DNA from 2 places in the Streptomyces sp. NPDC002490 genome. Region 1 is predicted to be linked to the other one. Evidence: riboswitches for the same ligand, from Rfam matches in the RefSeq annotation. Region 1 holds a riboswitch; the other holds the start of a gene.
The links. Region 1 has a riboswitch for cyclic di-AMP ahead of ABT092_RS29245 (M23 family metallopeptidase). Riboswitches for the same ligand answer to the same signal wherever they lie in the genome.

Region 1 (14,031 bases):
CGCCTTCGGGTCCCCGCTGTGCTGGGTCTTCGCGTCCCGCGGTCCGGAGTGGTGGTCGTAGTCGCCGACGCCCGAGGGGCCGCCGTCGGTCTCCACGGCGCTGCCCCGGACCGGGGGTCCGGGGGAGGGCGTGCGGCCGTCCGGCCGGGCGGTCTCCCCGCCGACGCTGACGCAGCCCGTGGCGGCGACCAGCGCCGCCGCCAGGGCGGCCAGGCGAACGGGTACGGACAGGGAACGCACGGGCCACCTCCGGGGCGGGCGAATTGACTACGGTTGTCCAACTCCCCGTCCGGGCGCGAGGACACGGAGCACGAGGAGCGGGGGATCGGGCGGCCCTCGCCCGTGACGGGCCGGCCGGCGTCCGCGCCGGGCCCGTCTCGCGCCAACTCCCGTGCGGGGAAGGGGGGAACGGTGTCCGTCCGGACTGTTGCGCGGGGGCGGACGGGGCGCTTGCTGGCGGCTTGGGGGCCTTGGGGTCGTTGGTGGCGTTGGCAGGGCTTTGCGGGATCTCGGGGAGGGGAGTGAGGGGGGTCACGCCACGCGCATTTGCCTCGGCGGGGCCAAGGTGCGTATGGTGGTAGATCGTTTGATCCCATTTGCCCGGCGCACTCCTCGACAGAGCGAGGAACGAAGCGCGCCGCGTGTGGCGCGTACTCCCTTGCCGTGGCCTAACCGCATTGAGGCGGTCGCTAGCAGCTTCACGGAGTTTGGGCGCGTGCCGTGAACTCCGGAAGGTTCGCATTTCGCATGTCCGTTTCCCCCGCTGACCGTGTTCTCGACGTGGCCGTAGAGCCCGTGGAGCCCGCAGAGTCCGTAGAGAACACCGAGGCCATCGAGGCCACCGAGAGCACCGAGGACGCTGCGGCCCCCGCCGTCGAGACCGCGGTGGAGCCCACCGGGTCCGTCGAGTCCGACGACTCCGCGGAGAACGCCTCCGCCGAGGACGACTCGCCCGAGGCCGCCGTCGAGGACGCCGTCGAGGACGAGCAGGAGCCCACCATCACCTTCGGTGACCTGGGCCTGCCCGAGGGCGTCGTCCGCAAGCTCGCCCAGAACGGCGTCACCACCCCGTTCCCGATCCAGGCCGCGACCATCCCGGACGCGCTCGCCGGACGGGACATCCTGGGCCGCGGCCGCACCGGCTCCGGCAAGACCCTCTCCTTCGGCCTGCCGCTGCTGGCGACCCTCGCGGGCGGCCACACCGTGAAGAAGCGCCCCCGCGGCGTCATCCTCACCCCCACCCGCGAGCTCGCGATGCAGGTCGCGGACGCCCTCCAGCCCTACGGCGACGTGCTCGGCCTGAAGATGAAGGTCGTCTGCGGCGGCACCTCCATGGGCAACCAGATCTACGCCCTGGAGCGCGGCGTCGACGTCCTGGTCGCCACCCCCGGCCGACTGCGCGACGTGATCAACCGCGGCGCCTGCTCGCTGGCCGACGTCAAGGTCGCCGTCCTCGACGAGGCCGACCAGATGGCCGACCTGGGCTTCCTGCCCGAGGTCACCGAACTGCTCGACCAGGTTCCGGAGGGCGGCCAGCGGATGCTGTTCTCCGCCACCCTGGAGAACGAGATCGACACCCTCGTCAAGCGCTACCTCAACGCGCCCGTCACCCACGAGGTGGACCCCTCGGCCGGTGCGGTCACCACCATGACCCACCACATCCTGATCGTGAAGCCCCGCGACAAGGCCCCGGTCACCGCCGCGATCGCCGCGCGCAAGGGCCGCACCATCATCTTCGTGCGCACCCAGCTCGGCGCCGACCGGGTCGCCGAGCAGCTGCGCGACGCCGGCGTGCGCGCCGACGCCCTGCACGGCGGCATGACCCAGGGCGCCCGCACCCGCACCCTCGCCGACTTCAAGGACGGGTACGTCAACGTCCTCGTCGCCACCGACGTCGCCGCCCGCGGCATCCACGTCGACGGCATCGACCTGGTCCTGAACGTGGACCCGGCCGGCGACCACAAGGACTACCTGCACCGCTCGGGCCGCACCGCGCGCGCCGGCCGCTCCGGCACGGTCGTCTCGCTGGCGCTGCCGCACCAGCGTCGGCAGATCTTCCGGCTGATGGAGGACGCGGGCGTCGACGCCTCGCGCCACATCGTCGGCGGCGGCGGGGTGTTCGAGCCCGAGGTCGCCGAGATCACGGGCGCCCGCTCGATGACCGAGGTCCAGGCCGACTCGGTGTCCGGCGCCGCCAAGCAGGCCGAGCGCGAGGTCCAGGACCTGGCCAAGCAGCTGGAGCGCGCCCAGCGCCGGGCTGCCGAACTGCGCGACGAGGCCGATCGGTTGATCGCCCGCGCGGCCCGCGAGCGCGGCGAGGACCCCGAGACGGCCCTCGCTGAGGCGGCCGAGGCCGCTGCGGCCGAGCCCGCCCCGCAGGAAGCGCCGGTGGCCCCCGTCGCCGAGGAGCGCCCCTCGCACGAGCGTCGTGACGACCGCGGCGGGTTCCGCCGTGATGACCGTCGTGACGGTGACCGTGGTGGTTTCCGTCGTGACGAGCGTCGTGACGACCGTGGGCGTGGTGGTTTCGAGCGTCGTGACGACCGTCCGGGCTTCCGCCGTGACGACCGTCGTGACGGCGACCGCGGAGGCTTCCGCCGCGACGAGCGTCGTGACGACCGCGGCGGGTTCCGTCGCGATGACCGCCGTGACGAGCGTCGTGACGGTGACCGTGGTGGTTTCCGTCGTGACGAGCGTCGTGACGACCGTGGGCGTGGTGGTTTCGAGCGTCGTGACGACCGTCCGGGCTTCCGCCGGGACGACCGTCGTGACGGCGACCGCGGAGGCTTCCGCCGCGACGGCGACCGTCCGGAGCGCGGTGGGTTCCGCCGGGACGAGCGCCCGTCCTCCGGCCACCGCAGCGGCCACGACCGCCCCTTCAACCGCGACCGTCGTGACGACCGCCCCTCGGGCGGCCACCGCACCGGCGGCCACGACCGCCCGTACGGCCGTCGTGACGACCACCGGGGCGCCGGCCTCAACCGCCGCGACGACAAGCCGCGCTGGAAGCGCAACGGCTGACCCCGGGTCCGTTCGCTGAACCGGGTGCCCGCCCCTCGTGCCGCCTGTTCGTCAAGGGGCGGCACCCGGTTCGCCGTTGTTCGGGTGCGTGCCCGAAAACCAGCACGCACCCGGACGCCGATGGTGTCAGGATGAAGGTGCGCCCCGTGGCGGCGGCCCCGGCCCCTCGTCCACCCGGCCCACCGGACGCCGACCCCGCCACCACCGGGGGACAGGCCCCGCCTGTCCCTGGTGCCCCGCTATGCTCTGCGGGTAGGGGCCGTTAGCTCAATTGGCAGAGCAGTGGACTTTTAATCCATTGGTTGTGGGTTCGAGTCCCACACGGCCTACCATCGGCAGCCAGGGAAACCCTCTGACCTGCGACGGAGCGCCCCGACCGGTTTCCACCGGTCGGGGCGCTCCGTCATTCCCGGCCGCGGGCGCGCGGTGAGGGACCGGACGAACGGGGCGTCGGCGACGGGCTCCGACGCCCCCGCGTCCAACGAGCGGGCGGCTGCACGGCGTTGTCGAGCGCAACGGGCGGCGCGTGAGCGCCGCACGGGCCCACCCGCTCCGCACGGGACCGGACGGCCGGGCCGGCCCCCCGGCGCTCTCACAGGAACTTGTTGCGGCCCGCCCCCGGGCCGGCGGCGGAGCGACGGCCGCGGGCGGGTCGGTGGCCGCGGGGGGCGCGGCGGTCGCCGTCGAGGCCGGCGGCCCTGCGCGCCCAGCGGGCGAGGGTCTCGGCCGGGAGGCCGACGCTGTCGACGATGCGGGCCGCCTTCTCGCGGCAGGCGGGTTCCTGGCAGGCGACCGGGTCGGCGGGTTCGTCCCGGGCTCGGGCGACGGGGCCCGGGGGGAGCGGCAGGGGGGCGGGCGGAAGGTACCGGGCGGTGCAGCCCAGGCAGACGTACCAGGTGCGCATGTGCGTCTCCTAGTGGGATTGGCCGGTCCCGGTGCAGGTCCCGCAGGCCCCGGTCCACCGCCGCACCAGGGGCGTCTGGCTGCCCTCCTCGTCGGTCTCGACCGTGTGCTGTTCGTGTTCGGTGAGTCCGGTGCCGCCGCACGCCGGGCAGGTCTCGTCACTCATGGGCCCAGGATGACGGGCGTCGGGCGGCCACCGTCGAGAATCCGCCGCATCGCCACCCGAACCGGGCAGCTCCCGCGGTGCGCCCGTTGACCGGGTGCCGGGTCCGCCGGGCGGGGGTCGTCCGGTGCGCCGGGCGGGCGGGTGGGCGGTAGCGGAAAAGGCGTGGTCGGAGGGGTCCGGACGTGGTGTAGAGTTGGGCTTACCGACGCGGGGTGGAGCAGCTCGGTAGCTCGCTGGGCTCATAACCCAGAGGTCGCAGGTTCAAATCCTGTCCCCGCTACTCCGTACGAAGGCCCGGAAGCCCTTGCTTCCGGGCCTTCGTCGTGTGCTGCCCTCACCCGTACGGCCCGTACGGGTCGCTGCCGGCCCGGGCGGGGGCCAGCCTGGGACGGGCGGCGATCGGTAGGCAGGCGGCGGGAGACGGTACGTGGGCCACGGAGGTGCACCGACCGAGGAGGAGTCCGCGGAGGCCGGGGCCCGTGCGCGGACGGGTGTCGGCGGGCGTCATCGCCGGGCCCGCCGGGGCAACCGGTTCGTCCGGGCGCTTCCGCTGCTGCTGATCGTGGCCGGGGTGTTCTACGACGAGCTGACCCCGTCCCGGATCACCGCCGCGCCCCTGTTGGCCGCGGCACCGCTGGCCGCCGCCCCCTTCTACGGGCTGCTCGGCACGGTGGCCATCGGGCTCGCGGCCTGCGCCGCCATGATCAGCGAGCGGTGGGAGGACGGGGACCTGGGGCGGGCCGAGTCCTTCACCGACCTGGCCACGATCGTCGTGGTGTCCGTCCTGGCCGTCGTGATCAACCGGCTCACCCGCCGCAGCAGTGCCCGGCTGGCCTCGGCCCGGGAGGTCGCGGAGGCGGCCCAGCGGGCCGTGCTGCCGGAGCCCGCGGCCCGGATCGGCGGCTTCGACATCGCCGCCCGCTACGAGGCCGCGCAGGCCGACGCGTCCATCGGCGGTGACCTGTACGCGGTGCAGGACACCCCGCACGGGGTCCGGCTGGTGGTGGGTGACGTGCGGGGCAAGGGGATGGGCGCGGTGTCGGCGGTGGCGGTGCTCATCGGGGCCTTCCGGGAGGCCGCGGAGCAGGAGGCGACCCTGGAGGCGGTGGCGGGTCGGCTGGAACGCGCCCTCGCCCGGGAGGGGGTGCGCCGGCGCGAGGTCGACGACTTCGAGGGGTTCACGACCGCGGTGCTCGCCGAGCTGCCGCACGGTCAGGACGTGGTGCGGATCCTCAACCGGGGGCATCCGACACCGCTGCTGCTGGTCCCGGACGGGGGGCTGACCGTGGTGTTCCCGCGCCGTCCGGCACTGCCGTTGGGCATGCTCGACCTGGGGGTGTGGCCCGACTCCTGCGACCAGGTGGACTTCCCGCCGGGGACGACCCTGCTGGTGTACACCGACGGACTGTCCGAGGCCCGGGACGGGCGGGGGGAGTTCTTCGATCCGGCGCGGTGGCTGCGGGGCCGGGCCTTCCCCGGCCCGGAGGAGCTGCTGGCCGCCCTCACCCAGGAGGTCGTCCGGCACACGGGCGCGGGACCGGAGGACGACCTCGCCATGTTGGCGGTGCGACGGCCCTGACGCCCCCGGCGGCGGGGGCGGTGCCCCGCCGTCCGGCGGCCTCCCATCAGCCCCCTCACCCCCTGTAGTCACGGCTTCGCTTTCCGATAACAACTGAGTATCCGTCAGGGAAAAAAGTGCCTCGCCGAGGAATATTGTCCGACCGCCAACTCGCCCGTATCCGCCCCTCCGTGTCCTGATAAGTCCCTGCTGTGAGCGCTAACGATCACTCGGAAGCGCTTGGAATCCGAGCCCCGGGTCTATTAACGTTCGATAACGCAGCGCGGTCGTCCCAGCCGTCACAGAGGCGGCTCCGTGCGCACGCGCCGAATCCCGCGAGGGAACCGGGGAACCACCACCTTGGGGTGAATCGGGCCGCCTTCTCGTGAAGGCGACCCGTAGGAGACCTTCCTGCTCCGAACCCGTCAGCTAACCCGGTAGGCGAGAAGGAAGGAAGGAGTACGCCTCAGTGGCGTCCAATCGGCCTGCCCCCGAAGCCCCTCACGCATCCACGACCGTCGAGGACGGGACCCATTCCCCCTACCAGCGGGTGTACGGCCCCGAGGTCACCGAGGGCGAGGCGCGGGAGGTCTGGAACCCCACCGCCGACACCGTCCGACCGGTGCGCGGTCGCCACCGCGTCGCCAAGCAGCGCGGCGGGCTCGCCCGCAGCTCCACGGTCCTGGGCGTCGGCGTCATCGCCGCGGTCGGCGCGGGCGGCATCGCCACCGCGCAGGGCGGCAAGCCCCCCATCAAGATTTCGATGCCCGACCTCGACCTCGGCTCGATCATGCCCGGGGACTCCGCCGAGGAGCCCCAGCAGAAGGCCGCCGCCACCCCCGCCGTGGCCCCCCTGACCGGTGCCGGCGTCACCACCGCCGACGCCGCCCGGGGCGCCACCGACGCGGGCGAGGCCCTGCGCACCCGCATCCTCCAGCAGGCCGAGCAGCAGCAGGACCAGGCCGAGGCCGCGGCCCGCGCCGCAGCCGAGAAGGCCGCCGTGAAGAAGGCCGCCGAAGCCGCCGCCAAGGCGGAGGCCAAGGCCAAGGCCAAGGCGGAAGCCGAAGCGAAGGCCAAGGCGAAGGCCAAGGCCGAGGCGGAGCGCAGGAAGGCGGAGGCCGAGGCGAGGGCCAAGGCCGCGCAGGCCGAGAAGGAGCGCCTCGCGAAGCTCGCCAAGAGCTTCACGCTCCCCCTCTCCTCGTACACGCTGACCTCCTCCTACGGGCAGTCCGGTGCGATGTGGTCCTCCGGCGCCCACACCGGCCTCGACTTCGCCGCCGGCGCCGGCACCCCGCTGAAGGCCATCGGCAGCGGCACCATCACCCAGGCCGGTTGGTCCGGCTCGTACGGCTACCGCACGGTCCTCACCCTCGACGACGGCACCGAACTCTGGTACGCCCACCAGTCGTCCATCGGCGTGAGCGTCGGCCAGAAGGTCACCACCGGCCAGTTCATCGGCTCGGTGGGCTCCACCGGCAAGAGCACCGGCGCCCACCTGCACCTGGAGGTCCACCCCGGCGGCGGCGCCGCCGTCGACCCGGCCGCGTTCCTGCGCGGCAAGGGCCTCAGCCTCTGACCCTCCCGGGTCCGCGGCCCCCGTACCCACCCGTCACCCCCACCGGCGCCCGGCGCACCTCCGCACGCGGTCGTGCGCCCGGTTCCGCGACGGGTGTCCCCCCACACCGCGAGAGCGCCGGCGGACCGGGTTCGTCCCCTCGACGCACCAGGTCCGCCGGTCCGGGGAAGGCGTTGCCGGCCAGGGGTGTTGACTAGCACCATGACCACTCTGCGCCCGCTCGGTCCGTCCGGCCTCGACGTCTTCCCGCTCGCCCTCGGCGGCAACGTCTTCGGTTGGACCGCGGACACCTCCCAGACCTTCGCCGTGCTCGACGCCTACGCCGACGCGGGCGGCAACTTCCTCGACACCGCCGACGCCTACTCCGCCTGGGCGGACGGCAACCGGGGCGGCGAGTCCGAAACCCTGATCGGCCGGTGGATGGCCGCCCGCGGCAACCGCGCGGACGTCGTCGTCGCCACCAAGGTCGGCTCCCACCCCGACTACAAGGGCCTCTCCGCCACCACCGTCAAGGCCGCCGCGGACGCCTCCCTCACCCGGCTCGGCACCGACTACATCGACCTGTACTACACCCACTTCGACGATGTGACCGTGCCGGTGGAGGAGATCGTCGGCGCCCTGGACGACCTGGTCCGCGCCGGCAAGGTCCGGGCCGTCGCCGCCTCCAACATCAGCCCCGAACGGCTCCAGGAATCACTGGACTTCTCCGACCGCGAGGGACTGGCCCGCTACGCGGTCCTCCAGCCCGAGTACAACCTCGTCGCCCGCGACAGCTACGAGGGCACCCTCCAGCAGGTCGCCTCCCGCAACGGGCTCGCGGCCGTGCCCTACTTCTCGCTCGCCGCGGGCTTCCTCACCGGCAAGTACCGGCCCGGCACCCCCGTCGACAGCGCCCGCTCCGGTTCGGCCTCCCGCCACCTCGCCACCGACCGCGGCCGGCGGGTGCTCGCCGCCCTCGACGCGGTCGCCGCGGAGCGGGGCGCCGAGCCCGCCACCATCGCCCTCGCCTGGCTGGCCGCCCGCCCCACGATCGCCGCCCCGCTGGCGAGCGCCCGCACCCCCGAGCAACTCACCGCCCTCCTCGCGGTGGCGGAGCTGGAACTCACGGACGCCGAAGTCTCCCTGCTCACCGAGGCGTCCGCCTGACGCCCGCCCGTGCCCGCTCCGGGTCCCGGCCCGCTCGCGGCCCGGGACCCGGAGCGGGCACGGCCTGCCGTCCACGCGTTCGTGCCACTGCGGGTCCCGGTCGTGGTGGAGGAGCGGGCCGTCCTCGCCCGCGCACTTCACCCGCTGCGCCGAGCGCACGGCGAACCGGGCCCGGGCCGGCGTCCACGTCCGTGGCCGTGCCGGTCAGCCCTGCCCCTCGGCCGGCCGGCCCGGGGCGGTGCCCGGCGCCGGCACGGGCGCCCCGGGGGACGGCGGCCCGTAGCCGGGGTGCCCGTGGGGGAACCGGGCGCCGTAGCCGTACGCGGGCGGCGGCAGCACCGACCAGGGCGCGGTGAGCAGGGCGCCGTGCACCAGGGACGGACGCACGGCGTGCCGGCGGTCCCACAGGGCGTCCAGCAGCCGGCGTTCCCGGGCGAGGAAGTCGGGGCCCGCGGCGCCGCGGGCGCCCCGGTGCCGGAGGAGCGCCAGCGCGGTGGCGTCGTCCTGGTAGGCGCGGACCGTGCGGCGCAGCGGGGCGCCGCCGTGGTGGCGGGCGTGGTCCAGGGCCAGGGTGCGGGCGCGCAGCGAGCCGAGGGCGAAGGGTTCCGGGAAGGCGAGCCAGCCCGCCGCGACGTAGTCGGGCAGCACCTCGCGCAGGACCTTCAGTTCCCGTTGCCGGGTCCGGAGCGTCCACCAGGTCACCACGCCGAACACGGGCACCATGAACACCCCGTACACCAGGAAGAATCCGGCGTCGCCGAAGGTGGTGGACCCGTTCCACAGGGCGTGCAGCCCCATGGCGAGGAGCAGTCCGACGGCGGGGGCCAGGGCGCGCCGCACGCGTTGCCGGGGCGGCAGCAGTGCGGCCAGCCCGAAGCCGAGGCCGGTGACCACGGTGAACAGGGGATGGGCGAACGGCGACAGCACGACCCGGACGAGGAAGGTCATCAGGGTGAGGGAGGCCAGCCCGGTGTCCCCGCTGGTGCGGTCGGTGTCGAAGGCGGTGCCGAGGTAGAGGACGTTCTCGACGAACGCGAACCCGGTGGCGGTCACTCCGGCGACCACCACCCCGTCGAGGAGGCGGGTGAGGCCCCGCCGGTGGAACACGAAGACCAGCAGGATGGCCGCGGCCTTGGCGGACTCCTCCACCACGGGGGCGACGACCGTGGCCCCCAGGGTGTCCGCGCCGTCCGGGTCGGCGGTCTCGTCGGCTATCCAGTGGACGGCGTAGCTGTTGGCGACGATGGAGATGAGCGCCGCGGCGCAGGAGCCCCAGGCGAAGCAGAAGGCGGTGTCCCGCCAGGGCCGCGGCGCCACCCGGTTCAGCCAGTGGAAGGCGGCCAGCAGCAGCGGCACCGGCAGCACGGCCAGAGCGAGCCCCACCAGGAACCCCGGGGTCCCGGTCTCCTCGCGGACCAGGGCCAGCAGCACGGTTCCGCACAGGGCCAGCACCCCGGCGCCCGCCCCGATCGTCACGCGCCGCCGCCGCCACCAGCGCGCGCGGGGCGGCGCTGCGGGCGGGGCGGCGGGAAGGTCGGGCAGGGCGGCGGGCGCGGGACCGGGCGGAGCGCCGTCCCCGGTCGGGCGTCGCGCGGGAGTGGTGGCCATCGCCACGACCCTACGGTGCCGTCCGCCCCGGAGGCGATGCCCTAGCGGTCGTCCCCGGCCCGCACCGACCTGCGGAACAGCACGTCACGCACCACGTGCCCCTTCTCCAGCCCCTGGCCCTCGAAGCGGGTGCGCGGTCGGAACGCGGGTCGGGGTGCGAAGCCGCCGTCGGCTTGCACGTTCTGGAAGTCGGGGTGCGCGGTGAGCACCTCCAGCATCTGCTCGGCGTACGGTTCCCAGTCCGTCGCGCAGTGCAGCAGGGCGCCCGGCTTCAGCCGGCTCGCGGCCAGCGTCAGGAACTCGGGCTGGACGATGCGCCGCTTGTGGTGCCGCTTCTTGGGCCAGGGGTCGGGGAAGTACACGCGCAGCCCGTCCAGGCTGTCGGGTGCCAACATCCGGCTGAGCAGGATGATCGCGTCCCCGTTGGCGACCCGGACGTTGTCCAGGCCCGCCTGGTCGGCGAGGCCCAGCAGATGGCCCTGGCCGGGGGTGTGGACGTCCACGGCGAGGATGCCGGTGCCGGGGTCCTCGGCGGCCATCCGCGCGGTGGCCTCGCCCATGCCGAAGCCGATCTCCAGCACCACGGGCAGCCCGCCGAAGAGTTCGTCGAGGTCGAGGACGCGGCTGCCGTCGATGTCGAGGCCCCAGGCGGGCCAGAGGCGGCGGATGGCGTCGCCCTGCCCCCGGGTGACCCGGCTGCGGCGGGGCTGGAAGCTGCGGATGCGCCGGTCGAAGTGGGCGCCCGCGGGGTCGGGTGCGGGGCCCTCGCCGGGCGGGAACATCCGCGACCGGGCGGCCGGGCCGGGTGCTGCGGTCGGCTCGGGGTCCGCGGGGGCCGGGCCGGGTGCTCCGGTCAGCGGGGCGCGGGGACTCTGGAGTGATTCGTCATGCTCGGACACAGTGCCTGCGATTCTACGAAAGGCCGGTGCACCGCCGGCTCAGTCGTCGATGGCGGTCAGCATCCGCAGCGCCCGGCCGGCGACCTCCCGTCCGATCGGCAGGGAGGCCGTGGCGGCGGGGGAGGGGGCGTTCAGCACGTGGACGGTGCGGGGGCCTTCGCGCAGCAGGAAGTCGTCGACCAGGGTGCCGTCCCGCAGCACGGCCTGGGCGCGGACGCCGGCCGCGGTCGGTATCAGGTCGTCGGCGGTGACCGAGGGCAGCAGTCGGCGCACCGCCCGGGTGAACGCCTTCTTCGACAGGGAGCGGTGCAGTTCGCCGCCGCCGTAGCGCCAGTGGCGGCCCGCGATCCGCCAGGAGCCGGGCCAGGACAGGGTGCCGGCCAGCTCCCCGGGGTGCAGGGTGCGCCAGTCGTAGCCCTCACGGGCGAGTGCGGGGACGGCGTTGGGGCCGACGTGCACCCCGCCGTCGATGCCGCGGGTGAGGTGCACCCCGAGGAAGGGGAAGGCCGGGTCGGGCACCGGGTAGACCAGTCCGCGCACCAGCTCGGGCCGGGCCAGCTCGTAGTACTCGCCGCGGAAGGGGACGATCCGGACGTCGGGGTCGTCGCCGCTGAGCCGGGCGATGCGGTCGCAGTGCAGCCCGGCGCAGTTCACCAGCACCCGGCCGCGCAGCACCTCGCCGGTGGCGGTGAGCACGGCCACCCCGCGGTCGGGCCGGCGGTCGATGCGGACGACCTCGGCGCCGTAGCGGATCTCCGCGCCGGAGTCCTCGGCGAGCCGGCGGGCCACCGCCGGGTAGTCGCAGATCCCGGTGGTGCCGACGTGGATCGCGGCGATGCCCCGCACCGCGGGTTCGGCCTCCGCGATCTGCGTGGGGCCCAGCTCGCGCACCGGGATGCCGTTCTCCCGGCCGCGTTGGACCAGGCCGTGCAGCCGGGGCAGCTCGGCGCGGCCGGTGGCCACGATCAGCTTCCCGGTGACCTCGTGCGGGATGTCGTGCTCGGCGCAGAACTTGACCATCTCGGCGGCGCCGGTGACGGCGTACCGCGCCTTGAGGGAGCCCGGGCGGTAGTAGACCCCGCTGTGGATCACCCCGCTGTTGCGGCCGGTCTGGTGGAGGGCGGGGCCCGCCTCCTTCTCCAGCACGGTGACCCGGGTGCCCGGGGCAGCCCGGGTGATCGCATGGGCCGTGGACAGCCCGACGATACCGCCACCGATCACCAGCACATCGCAGTCGTACGCCACCACGCGCCTCACCTCCCGCTCCCGATAATGCACTGTGCCACTGACAGCGGTGTCAAACCCGACCGGGTCGGTTTTGACGCAGGTCACGTCGGCACGGGGCCCGGGCGGGCTCGACGGGGGCCGCGGAAGGGCCGGCGGACGGGGCGCCGACCGTCACCGGGGCCGGGTCAGGCCGGTGCCATCAGCAGCGGTCGGGCCCGTTCGCGCAGCTCGACCACCCGGGGTTCGTCCCCGTAGGGCTCCAGGCGGTGCAGGAGGTCGCGCACGTACTCGGTGGTGCGCGCGGAGGAGATCCGGTTGGCGACCTCCACGGCGCGCACGCCCTGGGCGCACGCCGCGTCGAGGTTGCCGGACTCCAGTTCGGCGACCGCGGACACCACCAGCCGCAGCCCGTGCGAGCGGACGAACTCCTCGGTGGGCTGGGACAGGGCGTGCTCGGTGAAGCGCCGGACCTCGCGGGGGGCCTTGAGGTCGCGGTAGCACTCGGCGGCGTCGGCGGCGAACCGGTCGTAGGAGTAGAAGCCGAGCCAGGTGGGGTCGTGGTCGCCGTCGCGGGAACGTTCCAGCCAGCCCTCGGCGGCCTTGAGCGCCGTCCCGGCCGCCGCCGCGTCACCCGCCCGGGCGTGGGCGCGGGCCTCCACCAGGCGGAAGAAGCTCATGGTCCGGGCGGTGGCCAGGCCGCGGTTGCGCTCCAGGGCGGCCTGCGCGAGGTCGACGCCCTCGTCGCCGAAGCCCCGGTACGTCGCCTGGAGCGACATCGAGGCCAGCACGTACCCGCCGAGCGGGACGTCCGCCGCCGCCCGGGCCAGCCGCAGGGCCTGGATGTAGTACCGCTGGGCGGCCTCCTGCTGCCCGGTGTCGAAGGCCATCCAGCCGGCGAGCCGGGTCAGTTCCGCGGCGGCGCCGAACAGGGCGCGGCCCACCTCGTCGGAGTAGGAGCCGAGCAGCAGCGGCGCGGCCTCCACCCTTAAGCACTCGGGCACCATCGAGGAACGCCAGTCGCCGCCGCCGTACTTGGAGTCCCAGCGGCGGGCGTCCTCGGCGGCCTCGCGGAGCTTGGTGACGTCGCTGTGGCCGACCTTCAGCGCGGAGCCGCTGTCCTCGGCCGGGTTGGCCTCCCGGGCGACGGAGTTGTCGGCGGGGGTGATCAGCCAGCGGGAGGTGGGCGTGGCGTACGCGCTCACCGCGAAGGAGCCGGCGAGGGACTGCCAGATGCCGCCGCTGCCGGCCCGCCGTCCGGCCAGGTCCAGCCGGTACAGCTCGGTCGCCGACTTCACGGCGGCGCCGACGTCCCGCGGGAAGGCGAGGCCCACCTCGGGCGCCGGGTCGGCGTCGGCCAGGCCGATCTCGTGCAGGGGGACCGGGCGGCCCAGCTTCTGGCCGATGGCGGCGGCGATCAGGTGCGGGGCGGCGCCCTGCGGCACCATGCCCTTCGACACCCAGCGGGCCACCGAGGTCTTGTCGTACCGCAGCGTCAGACCGCGTTGGGCGCCGAGGTCGTTGACCCGGCGGGCGAGTCCGGCGTTGCTGATCCCCGCGAGGGCGAGTACGGCGCCGAGCTTCTCGTTCGGTCCGCGTTGCTCCCTGGACATGCGCCACCCCTCGACACAGACGGCCGCCGCCGCGGTGCTGACCGCGCGGCATTCGCGTCGCGCCTCCCGGGGGCGTACCGGGTGCCGGCCGCATGAGCGGTTGGCCGTACCCAGAGGTATATGCCCCTGTGAAACACAGACACACACAGCGTAGTTCGGCGCATCCCATGCGTTAAGAGGCATAGTTCCGGATGGCGAGATTGTGGTGGCGACCCCCGTCCGCCCCCCGATCACTGTGTGCTCCACACGTGTGGCCGTGCGCCCGTCCGTGCGCTCTTCTCCGTCCGGGGGCCGGTGGGTTCCATGGATGGTGCGTG
Region 2 (14,031 bases), on a different contig from region 1:
ATCGACCCGCTGACCCTGGAGGCCGGCGACTACATCGTCCACGAGCAGCACGGGGTGGGCCGCTACATCGAGATGGTGCAGCGCACCGTGCAGGGCGCCACCCGCGAGTACCTGGTGGTGGAGTACGCGCCCGCCAAGCGGGGCCAGCCCGGCGACCGGCTGTACATCCCGACCGACCAACTGGAGCAGATCACCAAGTACGTCGGCGGTGAGGCGCCCACCCTGCACCGGCTCGGCGGCGCCGACTGGACGAAGACGAAGGCCCGCGCCAAGAAGGCGGTCAAGGAGATCGCCGCGGACCTGATCAAGCTGTACAGCGCGCGGATGGCGGCCCCGGGGCACGGCTTCGGCCCGGACACCCCCTGGCAGCGGGAGCTGGAGGACGCGTTCCCGTACGCGGAGACCCCGGACCAGCTGACCACCATCGCCGAGGTCAAGGAGGACATGGAGAAGACGGTCCCGATGGACCGGCTGATCTGCGGCGACGTGGGGTACGGCAAGACGGAGATCGCGGTGCGCGCCGCGTTCAAGGCCGTGCAGGACGGCAAGCAGGTGGCGGTGCTGGTGCCGACCACGCTGTTGGTGCAGCAGCACTTCGGGACCTTCAGCGAGCGGTACGGGCAGTTCCCGGTGAACGTCCGTGCGCTCAGCCGCTTCCAGACCGACACGGAGTCCAAGGCGACGCTGGAGGGGTTGCGCGACGGTTCGGTGGACGTGGTGATCGGCACCCACCGGCTGTTCGCCTCGGAGACCCGGTTCAAGGACCTGGGCCTGGTCATCGTCGACGAGGAGCAGCGGTTCGGCGTCGAGCACAAGGAGCAGCTGAAGAAGCTGCGGGCCAACGTCGACGTGCTGACGATGTCCGCGACGCCGATCCCGCGCACCCTGGAGATGGCGGTGACCGGCATCCGGGAGATGTCGACGATCACCACTCCGCCGGAGGAGCGGCACCCGGTGCTGACCTTCGTCGGCCCGTACGAGGAGCGGCAGATCGGCGCGGCGATCCGGCGCGAGCTGCTGCGCGAGGGCCAGGTCTTCTACATCCACAACCGGGTGGAGTCCATCGACCGGGCGGCGGCCCGGCTGCGGGCGATCGTGCCGGAGGCGCGGATCGCGACCGCGCACGGCCAGATGTCGGAGCAGACGCTGGAGCAGGTGGTCGTCGACTTCTGGGAGAAGAAGTACGACGTGCTGGTGTCCACGACGATCGTGGAGTCCGGGATCGACATCTCCAACGCGAACACCCTGATCGTGGAGCGCGGCGACAACTTCGGACTGTCGCAGCTGCACCAGCTGCGCGGCCGGGTGGGCCGGGGCCGCGAGCGCGGCTACGCCTACTTCCTGTACCCGCCGGAGAAGCCGCTCACCGAGACCGCGCACGAGCGGCTGGCGACGATCGCGCAGCACACCGAGATGGGCGCGGGCATGTACGTGGCGATGAAGGACCTGGAGATCCGCGGCGCGGGCAACCTCCTGGGCGGCGAGCAGTCCGGCCACATCGCGGGCGTCGGCTTCGACCTGTACGTGCGGATGGTCGGCGAGGCGGTGGCGGACTACCGGGCGTCGCTGGAGGGCGGGGTGGAGGAGGAGCCGCCGCTGGAGGTCAAGATCGAGCTTCCGGTGGACGCGCACGTCCCGCACGACTACGCCCCCGGGGAGCGGCTGCGGCTCCAGGCGTACCGGTCGATCGCCTCGGCGAACACGGAGGCCGATGTCGCGGCCGTCCGGGAGGAGCTGACCGACCGCTACGGCAAGCTGCCGGAGCCGGTGGAGAACCTGCTGTTGGTGGCCGGGTTGCGGATGCTGGCCCGGGCCTGCGGGGTCGGCGAGGTCGTGCTCCAGGGCACCAACATCCGGTTCGCGTCGGTGGAGTTGCGGGAGTCCCAGGAGCTGCGGCTGAAGCGGCTGTACCCGGGCTCGGTCATCAAGGCGGCGAGCGGTCAGCTGCTGGTGCCCCGCCCCAAGACGGCGAAGGTCGGCGGCAAGCCGTTGACGGGCCGCGAGCTGTTGGCGTGGACGGGCGAGTTCCTGGCGTCGATCCTGGGGTCCTGACGGGAGCGCCCGGCCGGGGAAGCCGCGCGGGCCGTCACCGGACGACCGGTGGCGGCCCGCGCGGCTTCCCCGTTCCCGCCCCCTCACGGCCGAGGGGCGGTGCGCGCACCGGCGGGGGAGGCTTCCCAGGTCGGTTCGTCGCCGCTCACGGCAGGGCGGCGGATCAGAAGTTCCCGTTCCCGATCAGTTCGCCGTCGGCGTCGTAGACGGTGACCAGGCCGCCGCCGTCCTCGGTCTTCTTCCACTCGGCGAAGGCGGAGGCCAGCAGCTTGGCGGGGCCGCTGCCGCTGCCCATGATGCCGCCGGTGTAGTCGGTGTAGACGTCGGCGGTGCTGAGGATGTCGTTGATGTCGTCGGCGCCCTGGACCTTGGTGACGTGGGAGACGGCGTCCTTCTCCTTGGGCGTGCCGTTCTTGTTCACGAACGCCTTGAAGCGGTCGGCCTGCGAGCCCTTCGCCGCGGCCTCGCCCTTCTCCTTGGCCTCCCCGCCGCCCGCCGAGTCCTTCTCCCCGGTGCTCGCCGCGGCGGAGCTGTCCTTCTTGGCGCCCGTGCCCTCCTCCTCGGGGGTGCACCCCACCGCTCCGACCGCGGCGATGCCGACGATGAGGCCGATGGCGAGCGTCTTCCTGATGCCCATGAAGGGTCCCCTCCCACATGTGAAGGCCCCCGAACCGAGGTGCCATTCGTTCAGTGGGTCAATAACAACAGATGCTGTGAACCGAGTCAACACGTGCTCTCGCGAACTGAAAGTTCACGGCGTGAATGGATGGGTTGTATGTGGCTAGGTATGCTCGGTGTCACATGGAGCACGGGGATGAGGGAGGTCGGCGGGTGCCCGACAACGCCACGGAGGTCACCGCCGCCGGGATCGCGCGACTCGCGGGGGTGGGCCGGGCCGCCGTCAGCAACTGGCGCCGCCGCCACTCCGACTTCCCCCGACCGGTGGGCGGCACCGAGACCAGCCCCTCCTTCGCCCTGGCCCACGTCGAGGAGTGGCTGCGCCGGCAGGGCAAGCTCGCCGAGGTGCCGCCCCGGGAACGGGTCTGGCAGCAGCTCGCCGGGCATCCCGCCGGTCCCGTCACCGCACTCGTCCACGCGGGCTGTGCCCTGCTGCTGGTGCGCGACCGCCCCACCGACTGGCTGGAAATCGCCGCCGCCTCCGACCGCCGGATGCCGGAACTCCTCCCCGAGGCCCTGGCGAAGGTCATCGTCAGCCGCTTCGGAACCCACACCCCCGACACCTCCGGGCGGCCGGGCTCCGGTTCACAGCCCGCGGCCTCCGCCGCCGCCGTCACCCCGCCCACCGCCGAAGACCTCGCCCCCTCCGTACCGCTGCTGCGGGGGGTCGCCGACCTCGCCGCCGAACACGGCGCCCGCCAGACCTTCGAGTTCCTGCTCGGTCGTCACCTCGACGCCAACCCGCGGCAGTACACGCTCACCCCCACCGGACCCGCCGAACTCATGGCGGAACTCGCCGGCGAGGTCCGCACCGTCCTCGACCCCGCCTGCGGCACCGGCGCCCTGCTGCGCGCCGCCCGCACCCCCGGAGGCCGCCACGCCCGGTACGCCCAGGAGGCCGTCCCCGACCTCGCGGCGCTCACCGCCCTGCGGCTCGCGCTGCACGACGGGGCCGACGTGCACGCCCGGGCCGGCGACACCCTGCGCGCCGACGCCTTCCCCGGCCTGCGGGTCGACGCCGTCCTGTGCCACCCGCCGTTCAACGAACGCAACTGGGGACACGACGAACTCGCCTACGACCCGCGCTGGGAGTACGGCTTCCCGGCCCGGACCGAGTCCGAACTGGCCTGGGTGCAGCACTCCGTCGCCCATCTGCGCGACGGCGGCACCGCCGTGCTGCTGATGCCGCCGGCCGCCGCCTCCCGCCGCTCCGGCCGCCGCATCCGCGCCGACCTGCTCCGCCGCGGGGCACTGCGGGCCGTCATCGCCCTGCCCGCCGGCTCGGCCCCGCCCTACAACATCCCCCTCCACCTGTGGGTGCTGCGCCGCCCCGTCGCCGGGCAGCCCCCCGCCCACCCCGACGTACTGCTCGTCGACGCCGCCGGGGACACCCCCGACGGCCGCCCCCGGCCCGGCTGGTCGACCGTGCGGGACGCCGTCCTCGACGCCTGGCGCCCCTACGACCGCACCGGCACCGCCGAGGACCGGCCGGGGCTCAGCCGCTCCGTCCCCGTCGTCGAACTCCTCGACGACGACGTCGACCTGACCCCCGCCCGCCACCTGCCGCCGCCGGCCGCGGGCGGCGGGGCCGCCGAACTCGCCGCCGTCCACCGCCGCCTCGGCGACACCCTGAAGCTCACCGCCGAGCTCACCCCGCCCCCGCCGCCGTCCGAGGCGGACCCCGAGGTCCGCTGGCCGCTGACCACGATCGGCGAACTCGCCCGCGCCGGCGCGGTGGTGCTGCGCACCGCGACCGTCCACGCCCCGCCGACCACCACCGGCACGACCCCGTCGGACCGGGACCCCGGCGCCGGTCGCACCCCCGTCCTCACCGACCACGACGTGCTCGCCGGCGCCGCCCCCTCCGCCGAACTGCCCGCGGGCGAACTCCCCGAGGACGCCGTGCTCACCGAAGCCGGCGACGTGGTGGTGCCCGTCCTCGGCGGCGGCGCGGTCGCCCGGGTCGTCGCCGAGGACGCCACCGGCGCCGCCCTCGGCCGCAACCTGACCCTGCTGCGCCCCGACCCGACCGCCCTCGACCCCTGGTTCCTCGCCGGCTTCCTGCGCGGCACCGCCAACAACCGCCAGGCCAGCAGCTACGCCTCCACGGCCACCCGGCTCGACGTGCGCCGGATGCAGGTGCCCCGCATCCCGCTGGACCAGCAGCGCCGCTACGGCGACCGGTTCCGGGCACTGGCCGCCTTCGAGGACGCGCTGCGCCTGGCCGGGGCGCTCGGCGAACGCCTGGTGCGCGGCATGCACGACGGCCTCACCGACGGAACGGTCCCCCCGGACGCCCTGCCCGGCGGGGACGGCGCCCCGGCCGGCCGGCGGAGCTGAAACCGGACCGGCGTCCGGGGGCGCAGCCCCCCGGGCGTCCGGTCGAACCCCCGTGAACCGTAACGTTTCGCCACGGGACGGAGTTCGGGTTCCCGACATCGGCGGATCCGCCGCCGGATACGGCCTATACGCTCGGACCCGCACCGCATCCGCAGGACCCCACGGCGCCGCCCGGCGGCCCGGCCCGAACAGGAGAGCCATGTACGGCACCCCACCGCAGCAGCCCCCGCGGCCGGCGAACGGGTCGCTCATCGCGCTCCGGGTGCTGTTCGTGACGGTGGCCGTGGGCAGTTGCGGCCTGCTCGGCTGGACGGCCCTGCTGAGGGTCGCCGTCGTCACCCGCGCCCGGCGCGACTGGCAGTACTTCTCCCTCGCGCTCGCGGTCCTCCTCGTGGGGTTCGCCATGGTCGCCGCGGACCGGACGGAGAACCTCGACACCTGGCACGGCAACGTCGGCATGGCCGTCCTGCTGCTGTCGGGCCTCGCCTGCGCCGGCTACTTCCTGTACGCCGACATCCGCCACTTCCGCACGGTCCCCGGCCCGTGGCCCGCCGCCCACCCGCCCCGCCCCGTGCCGCCCGCGGCCCCGACGGCCGGCTACGGCTACCCCCCGACCGCGCACCCCGGACCCCCGGTTGCCCCGCACTCCGGACACCCTGTCGCCCCGCACTCCGTCACCCACCCGGCCGCCCCCGCACCCCCGTACCCGGGCCCCGGCCCGGTGCCCGCGCCCCCGGCGCACTCCCCGAGCCCGCCGCCGGTGCCACCCCCCGCGCCCGGCCGCATCGACCAGGTCCGCGCCGAACTCGACGAGCTCAGCGACTACCTGCGCCGCCAGGAACCCGACCACGGCGACCCCCGGGGCCGCGGAGGGGACGCCTGGTGACCGGACGCGTCGTCGCCGACCGCTACGCGCTCTCCACCCTCATCGGCCAGGGCGGCATGGGCCAGGTCTGGACCGCCTACGACCAGCGCCTCGACCGCCGGGTCGCGGTCAAGCTGCTCCGCCCCGACCGGGTCACCGGCCCCGGCAGCGCCGAGACCGAGGAACTGCGCCGCCGCTTCGTGCGCGAGTGCCGCATCACCGCCCAGGTCGACCACCCGGGGCTGGTCACCGTGCACGACGCCGGCAGCGAGGACGGCGACCTCTACCTCGTGATGCAGTACGTCGACGGCGCCGACCTCTCCGACCACCTCGCCGAACACGACCCCTACCCCTGGCCCTGGGCGGTCGCCGTCGCCGCCCAACTGTGCGCGGTGCTCTCCGCCGTGCACGCCGTGCCGATAGTCCACCGCGACCTCAAGCCCCGCAACGTGATGGTCCGCCAGGACGGCACCGTCACCGTGCTCGACCTCGGCGTCGCCTCCGTCATGGACTCCGACACCACCCGCCTCACCCACACCGGTTCCCCCATCGGCAGCCCCGCCTACATGGCGCCCGAACAGGCCATGGGCGGCGCCGTCGGCCCCTACACCGACCTGTACGCGCTCGGGGTGCTGCTGCACGAACTCCTCAGCGGTGACGTGCCCTTCGCCGGCTCCACCGCGCTCGGCGTGCTCCACCGCCACCTCTACGAACCGCCGCTCCCGGTCCGCCGACGCCGCCCCGAGGTCCCCGAGGCCCTGGAGTCCCTGGTGCTCCGCCTGCTCTCCAAGGACCCCCAGCACCGCCCGGCCAGCGCCCAGGAGGTGTACGAGCACCTGCTGCCGCTGCTCCCGCAGCGCGGCGCCCCGACCGGCGCGCCCCTCGACCCCACCCGCCCCTTCCTGCGCCCGCACGCCCCCTGGCCCGACCGCGCGGTCACCCCCGCGCCCCGCCCCGCGGCCCCGCCGGTCGCCGCACCGACCGCGGGCACCACCGGCCCCGGCCGCCCCGACGTGGCGGTGGCCGTCGACGAGGTCAAGCGCCTGCTCGGCGAGGGCCGGATCACCCAGGCCGTCGACATCCTCGGCGCGATCCTGCCCGCCGCCGCCGCCCAGCACGGCGAACGGTCCCCCGTGGTGCGCACCCTGCGCAAGCAGTACGCGGCCACCCTCATGGACGACGGCCAGTACCGGCGCGCCCTGCCCGAACTGCACCGCCTCGCCGAGGACCGGGCCGCCGAGGCCGGCCCCGCCGACCCCCAGGCCCTGCGCTTCCGCTACGACGCCGCGCACTGCCTGGAGCAACTCGGCGAACCCGCCGCCGCGCTCGCCGAGTACCGCGCCCTGCTGCCGCACTTCGAGCACCACGACAACCCGTACGCCCAGAACCCCTACACCGCCGCCGACCCCGACCTGCCGTTCGAGATCCGCCGCCGCATCGGGCACCTGCTGCTCGCCCTCGGCGACCGGACCGCCGCCCACGACACCCTGGTGCGGCTGCTGCACGACGCCACCGGACGGCACGGACCCGGCCACCCGATCCCGGTGGAGGTCCAGCGCACCCTCCAGTGGTTGGGCCAGGTCAGGGGCTGACCGGCCGCCGCCGCCCGCGCGGCGCGCACCGGGTGACACGCGTACCCCGGCCGTCGGCGGCTCGTTGGTGCATCGGGGCCGGCCGCCACTTCGGCGGAATCAGGTCTGCCGAACCAGTGGCCGAACCACCGGCCACTGCCTACCATCGATCACCGCTGGACTTTGTGCACCGAAGCACAATCTCGCCGCCGGGAGGCTCCTTTGCACCGCCGCCGTCGCACCGCAGTCACCCTCTCCGCCGCCGCCCTGCTCGCGGCGACCCCCCTGCTCACCGCCTGCGGCAACGACGCACGGCCGGGCGCGGCGGCCGTCGTCGGCGAGCAGCGGATCACCGTCGAACAGCTGGAGGGCCGGGTCAACGCGGTGCGCGCCGCCCAGCGCACGGCGATCGAGGACGACGCCCAGTACGCGCAGGTCCTCGCGGGCTCCGGCGAACTGACCCGTTCCACGCTGCACACCATGGTGCTGGACCGGGTGCTGGCCAGGGCCGCGCACGACGCCGGGGTCGGCGTGACCCGCAAGGACGTCCAGCAGTTGCGCAAGGGGCTGGCCCTCCAGGCCGGCGGCGAGAAGGGGCTCCAGGCCGCCTGGCTCCAGCAGTACAACGTGCCGCCGAGCCAACTCGACGCCAGCCTGCGCACGGAGGTCAGCGCGCAGAAGCTCTCCGAGGCCCTGGGCGCGGACATGAACACCCCGGCCGGCCAGCGGACCTTCTGGAAGGCGCTCGGGAACGCCTCCGAGGCGCTCGGCGTCCGCCTCAACCCCCGCTACGGCACCTGGAGCGTCGCCGAGAACGGCCGGGTCGGCCGGGTGGACGCGCCCACTCCGTGGGTGCGCGCGGTGAGCGAGCCGGACCCCGGGGCCACCGTCCTCTGACCCGCCCGCCCCGCACCGGCGGGGCACCGCGCGGTGGGCTAGGTTCGTCGGGTGAGGGAGAACGACACCGACGCCGATCAGCGCGGACCCGGCGGCGCGCCGGGCCGCGTCGTCCTGGTCACCACCAGCCACCGGGTGGCGCCCGGACTGCTGTCCTGGCCCGCCTGGCAGGTACTGCGCACCGCCGACCGCGTGCTCTGCGCGGACCCCGACCACCCCCAGCTCCCCTATCTACGGGAGGCGGGGGTGACGGTGGAGGCCGTCGAGCCCGACGCCCGGGACCTGGTCGACGCGGCGGCCGGCCGCACGGTGGCCGTCCTCGCCCGGGACGAGGGGGAGCCCCGGCTCACCGACGGACTGGCCCGCCTCGCCGGCTCCGGCCGCACCGTCATGCCGGAGCTGGAGTTGCTGCCCGCCTCCTACGACCTCCCCGGCGCCCGGCTGCTGGACGTCGTGCAGGTCATGGACCGCATCCGGCTGGACTGCCCCTGGTCGTCCCTGCGCACCCACCGCGGCCTGGCCCGGCACGCCGTCGAGGAGGCGTACGAACTCGTCGAGGCCATCGAGACCGACGACCGGGACGAGCTGCGCGAGGAACTCGGCGACGTCCTGCTCCAGGTGGTCTTCCACGCCCGCATCGCCCAGGACGACGCGGAACGGCCGTTCTCCATCGACGACGTGGCCGCCGGGCTCGTCACCAAACTGGTCCACCGCCATCCGCACCTCTTCGGCGACGCCACCGCGACCACCCCCGAGGAGGTCCAGGCGCTCTGGCTGAGCACCAAGGCCGAGGAGAAGCACCGGCGCACCTCGGTCACCGACGGCGTTCCGCTGGCCCAGCCCGCCCTGGCCCTCGTCGGCAAGCTCGCCGCCCGGGTCGGCTCCGCGGGCCTGGAGGTCCCCGTGCCCACCGGTGAGGGCCTCGGCTACGCGCTGCTGGCGCTGGCCGTCCGCGCCCAGGACGAGGGCGTCGACCCGGAGACCGCGCTGCGGGCCGCGGCCCGCAGCTACCGGGACGCGATCCGCGCCGCCGAGGGTGTCTGAGGTGTCCGGGACGTCCGGGGGCGCGCCGACCGGGCCCGCCCTGTTCAGCTGGGAGTTCGCGACCGATCCGTACCCGGCGTACGCCTGGCTGCGGGAGCACGCCCCGGTGCACCGCACCCGACTGCCGAGCGGGGTGGAGGCGTGGTTGGTCACCCGCTACGCCGACGCCCGCCGCGCCCTCGCGGACGGTCGGCTCAGCAAGAACCCGGAGCACCACGACGAGCCGGCGCACGCCAGGGGTCGGACCGGCATCCCCGGCGAGCGCAAGGCCGAGTTGATGACCCACCTGCTCAACATCGACCCGCCCGACCACACCCGGTTGCGGCGCCTGGTCTCCAAGGCGTTCACCCCGCGCCGGGTGGCCGCGTTCGCACCCCGGGTACAGCAGTTGACGGACCGCTTCATCGACGACTTCGCCGCCCGCGGCGAGGCCGACCTCATCCACGAGTTCGCCTTCCCGCTGCCCATCTACGCCATTTGCGATCTGCTGGGGGTGCCCGCCGAGGACCAGGACGACTTCCGCGACTGGGCCGGGATGATGATCCGGCACGGCGGGGGCCCGCGGGGCGGGGTCGCGCGCAGCGTGAAGAAGATGCGCGGCTACCTGGTGGACCTGATCCACCGCAAGCGGGCCGACCCGGGCGAGGACCTGATCTCGGGGCTGATCCGGGCGTCCGACCACGGCGAGCACCTCACCGAGGGCGAGGCCGCGGCGATGGCGTTCATCCTCCTGTTCGCGGGGTTCGAAACGACCGTCAACCTGATCGGCAACGGCACGTTCGCCCTGCTCACCCACCCCGAACAGCGCGCGCTGCTGCAAGGGTCGCTGAACGACGGGACCGCCGGGAGCACCGGGCTGTTGACCACTGCGGTGGAGGAACTGCTGCGCTACGACGGCCCCGTGGAGATGGCCACCTGGCGGTTCGCCACCGAGCCGCTGCGCCTGGGCGGGCAGGACGTCGAGCGGGGGGACCCGGTGCTGGTGGTGCTGGCCGCGGCCGATCGCGACCCGGCCCGCTTCGACCGCCCCGACCACCTCGACCTGACCCGCCGCGACAATCCGCACCTGGGCTACGGCCACGGCATCCACTACTGCCTGGGCGCTCCGTTGGCCCGTCTGGAGGGGCAGACCGCGCTGGCCACCCTGCTACGCCGGTTGCCGGACCTCGAACTGGCCGCGGCTCCGGAGGAACTGCGCTGGCGCGGGGGTCTGATCATGCGCGGGCTACGGACGTTGCCGGTCCGGTTCACCCCGCGCTGAGGCGGCATTCCGCCCGACGGGGTGCACTCCGGTGGGTATCCGTAGGTGTTCCGCACCGGGTGCATACCGGTCGGGAACGGCGTCAACCGCCTCGCCGACGTGTCAACCCGCTTGTTGGCCAGGGGAGTTGTCGCCCGGTGGCCGATGGGTCGGGCCGTCCCCCAGATAGGGGAGGGGAGCGAGTTCCGTGACGAGTGGTGTTGATGTGACATCACATCCGTGATGTTCGCGTGATCTGCGCTGCATTAACTTGTGACAAGCGTTCGACTCCGGTTACGTTCACGACGACTTCGGCGGCCTCCAACCGCCGCGGGTCGGTCCCCGTTGTCGCACGAAAGGCCACCGCATGCTCTCCGGGAACGGTCGTCATCGACGCCCCCGTCAGGCCCCCGCTCTGGTCGTCGCGGCAGGGGTCACCAGCTCCGCGATCGCCCTGCCGCTGCTGGGCGCCACGGGTGCGAGCGCGGCGGAGGCCGCGACCTGGGACCGGCTGGCGGAGTGCGAGAGCGGCGGTGCCTGGAGCGCCAACGACGGCAACGGTTTCTACGGTGGGCTCCAGATCGGCCAGGAGGCCTGGGAGAAGCACGGCGGCCTCTCCTACGCGGTCAGCCCCGACCAGGCCAGCCGCTCCCAGCAGATCGCGGTCGGCGAGCGCATCCTCGCCGCGCAGGGACCCGCCGCATGGCCGGGTTGCAGTGCGGCCGTGGGGCTCGACAAGGGCGGCCCGGCGGCCGAAGTGGACCCGGGCGGTCCGGTGCAGCCCGGCAAGAAGAGCGGCAGCGTCTCCGACGGGGTGTCGGCCGGAGTGACCTCGGGTAAGACGGACGCCTCCCTCTCCACCGCCGACCGGCCGAAGCCGGAGAACGAGTCCGGTGCGTCCAAGGCGCCCACCACCGACCCCTCGGAGGTGCCGAGCTCCTCGGGCACCACCCCCTCGTCGCCGGCCTCGCCCTCCGACTCCCCGTCGTCCTCGCCGGACGAGGGCTCCTCCGAGACCCCCGGCTCCTCGCCGTCGACCGATCCGACCGCTCCGTCCTCGCCCGGTACGGAGAGTCCCGGTCAGACCCCGGGCGAGGGCACCGGAACCGAGTCCGGCGAGCCGGGTGCGACGCCCTCGACCGAACCGTCCGGCACCACCGGCGCCACCGAAGCGGGCGCGGCGGAGGCCGAGGTCGACGCCGGCACCGGCCGTCACCGGGGCGAGGCGGCGACCGAGGAGGCCACCGCCTCCCGGAGCGAGGAGAGCATCGGCAAGCACGCTTCCCGCAGCACGGAACGGGAGGCGCTGGACGCCTCGTACACCGTCAAGTCCGGTGACAACCTGTCGGCCATCGCCGACTCCCAGGGCGTCGAAGGGGGTTGGGCCGCGCTCTACGACGGCAACAAGGGCACCGTGGGGGGCGACCCGCACCACATCGTGCCCGGTCAGAGCCTCGACCTGGCGCCCGAAAAGCCCGAGAAGAAGCAGTAGTTCGACACCTAATGTCCTAATTTGGCGCGTGGGGTGGAAGTGAGACATGGGTCTCATCGGACGTCCATGGCTTTGAGTTTCACCCCCGCCCATGCATACGGTCAGTGCCGTTCGCCGATGCGGACACCGATCGCCGTCACGCCGAATCCTGCCGACGGTGGCTCGGGACCAGTCGTCGCGTGAAGCGCCGTTGGCAGGAGCGGGGGAACCAAGGTAAGCGCCGAACGGGCCGGCCTCGGGAGTCGAAACGGGACTCCCGACGGGCCACCGGACGGCTAGGGGTGGAGCCGCGCGTCAGGCGCGGCCGGGCACTCACTCGGCCCGAACCCGACAGCTCACCTCGTAGGCGTCGGTGAGGGGATGACTCATGCTGTTCTCCGGCAAGGGCAAGCACCGCAAGCCCGGCAAGGCCACCCGAATCGTCACCGTCGCGGGTGTGACCGGTGCGGCCGTGGCCGCCCCGCTGATGACGGCGACCAGCGCGTCGGCCGCCACCGCCGCCGAGTGGGACCGCGTCGCCCAGTGCGAGTCGGGCGGCAACTGGTCCATCAACACCGGCAACGGTTACTACGGCGGCCTCCAGTTCTCCGCCTCCACCTGGGCCGCCTTCGGCGGCACCAAGTACGCGCCCACCGCCAACCTGGCCTCCAAGGCGCAGCAGATCGAGATAGCCGAGAAGGTCCTCGCGGGTCAGGGCAAGGGCGCCTGGCCGAGCTGCGGCGTCGGCCTGTCCAACGCCCCCTACGGCGGCGGCGCCGCCGTGCCCCAGCAGCAGGCCGCCCCCAAGCCCCAGCCGCAGCAGACCGCGCCGCAGCAGCAGGCCGCACCCAAGCAGCAGACCGAGCAGCGCGCCGCCCGCACCCAGGACCGCGCCCCGGCGGCCCAGCCCGCGCAGCCGGCCCCGCAGGCGAAGCCCGCCGCTCCGGCCAAGACGGTCCAGACCCCCACCGGCAAGAAGGTGCAGAAGGGCGACGGCGAGTACAAGGTCGTCCGGGGCGACAGCCTGAGCGCCATCGCCGCGGCCGAGGGCGTCAAGGGCGGCTGGCAGCGGCTGTTCGAGCTGAACGACGACATCATCGACGACGCCGACTTCATCTACCCGGGTCAGCAGCTCCACCTCTCCTGACCCCGCGCCGGGGACCCGCTCCCGCCGCCGCGCCGCCCCATCGGTGCGTGCGCCGGGGGCCGGGCACGCCCCGGCCGTTCGGACCACCCCAGGCTCCGGCCCGCCCCGGCCGCGAGCCGCACCCCCCGGTCGAGCCGCGCCCCGGCCCGACCGGGACCCGTCCCCTCGGGTCAGTCCGCCCCGGTGCACGATCCCCGCGCCGGGGCGGAGGTGTGTCCGGGAGCCCCCGGAAATCCGACACGCCCGGGGCTCAAGTGAAGCCCCGGGCACCCATTTGTTTGCGGACGGAACAATTTGGTTTCCGTTTGTCCACAGGGCGGGCGGCCGAGTGGCCGACCTCCCCGGGGCCGTTAGGCTCAGGGGCGGCGGGACCACCGGCCCCGCATACTCGCGTCACATCCCAGAAGGAGATGCTCGTGCCGTCCATCGACGTCGTCGTAGCCCGGGAAATCCTGGACTCCCGAGGCAATCCCACGGTCGAGGTCGAGGTCGGCCTCGACGACGGCAGCACCGGCCGTGCCGCCGTTCCGTCCGGCGCCTCCACGGGCGCCTTCGAGGCCCTCGAACTGCGGGACGGCGACGCCAACCGCTACGGCGGCAAGGGCGTCGAGAAGGCCGTCCTCGCGGTCATCGAGCAGATCGGTCCGGAGCTCGTCGGCTACGACGCCACCGAGCAGCGCCTGATCGACCAGGCGATGTTCGACCTGGACGCCACCCCGGACAAGT

Region 2: another riboswitch for cyclic di-AMP. It lies ahead of ABT092_RS12975 (LysM peptidoglycan-binding domain-containing protein); the one in region 1 lies ahead of ABT092_RS29245 (M23 family metallopeptidase).

Annotation. Positions count from the first base shown of each region.
Region 1 is NZ_JBEOWM010000077.1:3,905-17,935, reverse strand. Features, by position in the region: gene ABT092_RS29280 (hypothetical protein) at 1-240, opposite strand, end outside; gene ABT092_RS29275 (DEAD/DEAH box helicase) at 748-3,021, shown strand; tRNA gene ABT092_RS29270 (tRNA-Lys) at 3,278-3,353, shown strand; gene ABT092_RS29265 (hypothetical protein) at 3,614-3,925, opposite strand; gene ABT092_RS29260 (hypothetical protein) at 3,935-4,090, opposite strand; tRNA gene ABT092_RS29255 (tRNA-Met) at 4,297-4,370, shown strand; gene ABT092_RS29250 (PP2C family protein-serine/threonine phosphatase) at 4,518-5,669, shown strand; cyclic di-AMP (ydaO/yuaA leader) riboswitch at 5,963-6,107, shown strand; gene ABT092_RS29245 (M23 family metallopeptidase) at 6,118-7,224, shown strand; gene ABT092_RS29240 (aldo/keto reductase) at 7,426-8,370, shown strand; gene ABT092_RS29235 (PrsW family intramembrane metalloprotease) at 8,575-9,978, opposite strand; gene trmB (tRNA (guanosine(46)-N7)-methyltransferase TrmB) at 10,020-10,877, opposite strand; gene lhgD (L-2-hydroxyglutarate dehydrogenase) at 10,917-12,155, opposite strand; gene ABT092_RS29220 (NsdA family TPR-like regulatory protein) at 12,290-13,714, opposite strand.
Region 2 is NZ_JBEOWM010000016.1:73,766-87,796, reverse strand. Features, by position in the region: gene mfd (transcription-repair coupling factor) at 1-2,052, shown strand, start outside; gene ABT092_RS13015 (hypothetical protein) at 2,216-2,689, opposite strand; gene ABT092_RS13010 (N-6 DNA methylase) at 2,884-5,070, shown strand; gene ABT092_RS13005 (hypothetical protein) at 5,270-5,956, shown strand; gene ABT092_RS13000 (serine/threonine-protein kinase) at 5,953-7,527, shown strand; gene ABT092_RS12995 (SurA N-terminal domain-containing protein) at 7,729-8,403, shown strand; gene ABT092_RS12990 (nucleoside triphosphate pyrophosphohydrolase) at 8,455-9,447, shown strand; gene ABT092_RS12985 (cytochrome P450 family protein) at 9,449-10,708, shown strand; gene ABT092_RS12980 (transglycosylase family protein) at 11,055-12,179, shown strand; cyclic di-AMP (ydaO/yuaA leader) riboswitch at 12,355-12,543, shown strand; gene ABT092_RS12975 (LysM peptidoglycan-binding domain-containing protein) at 12,547-13,305, shown strand; gene eno (phosphopyruvate hydratase) at 13,722-14,031, shown strand, end outside.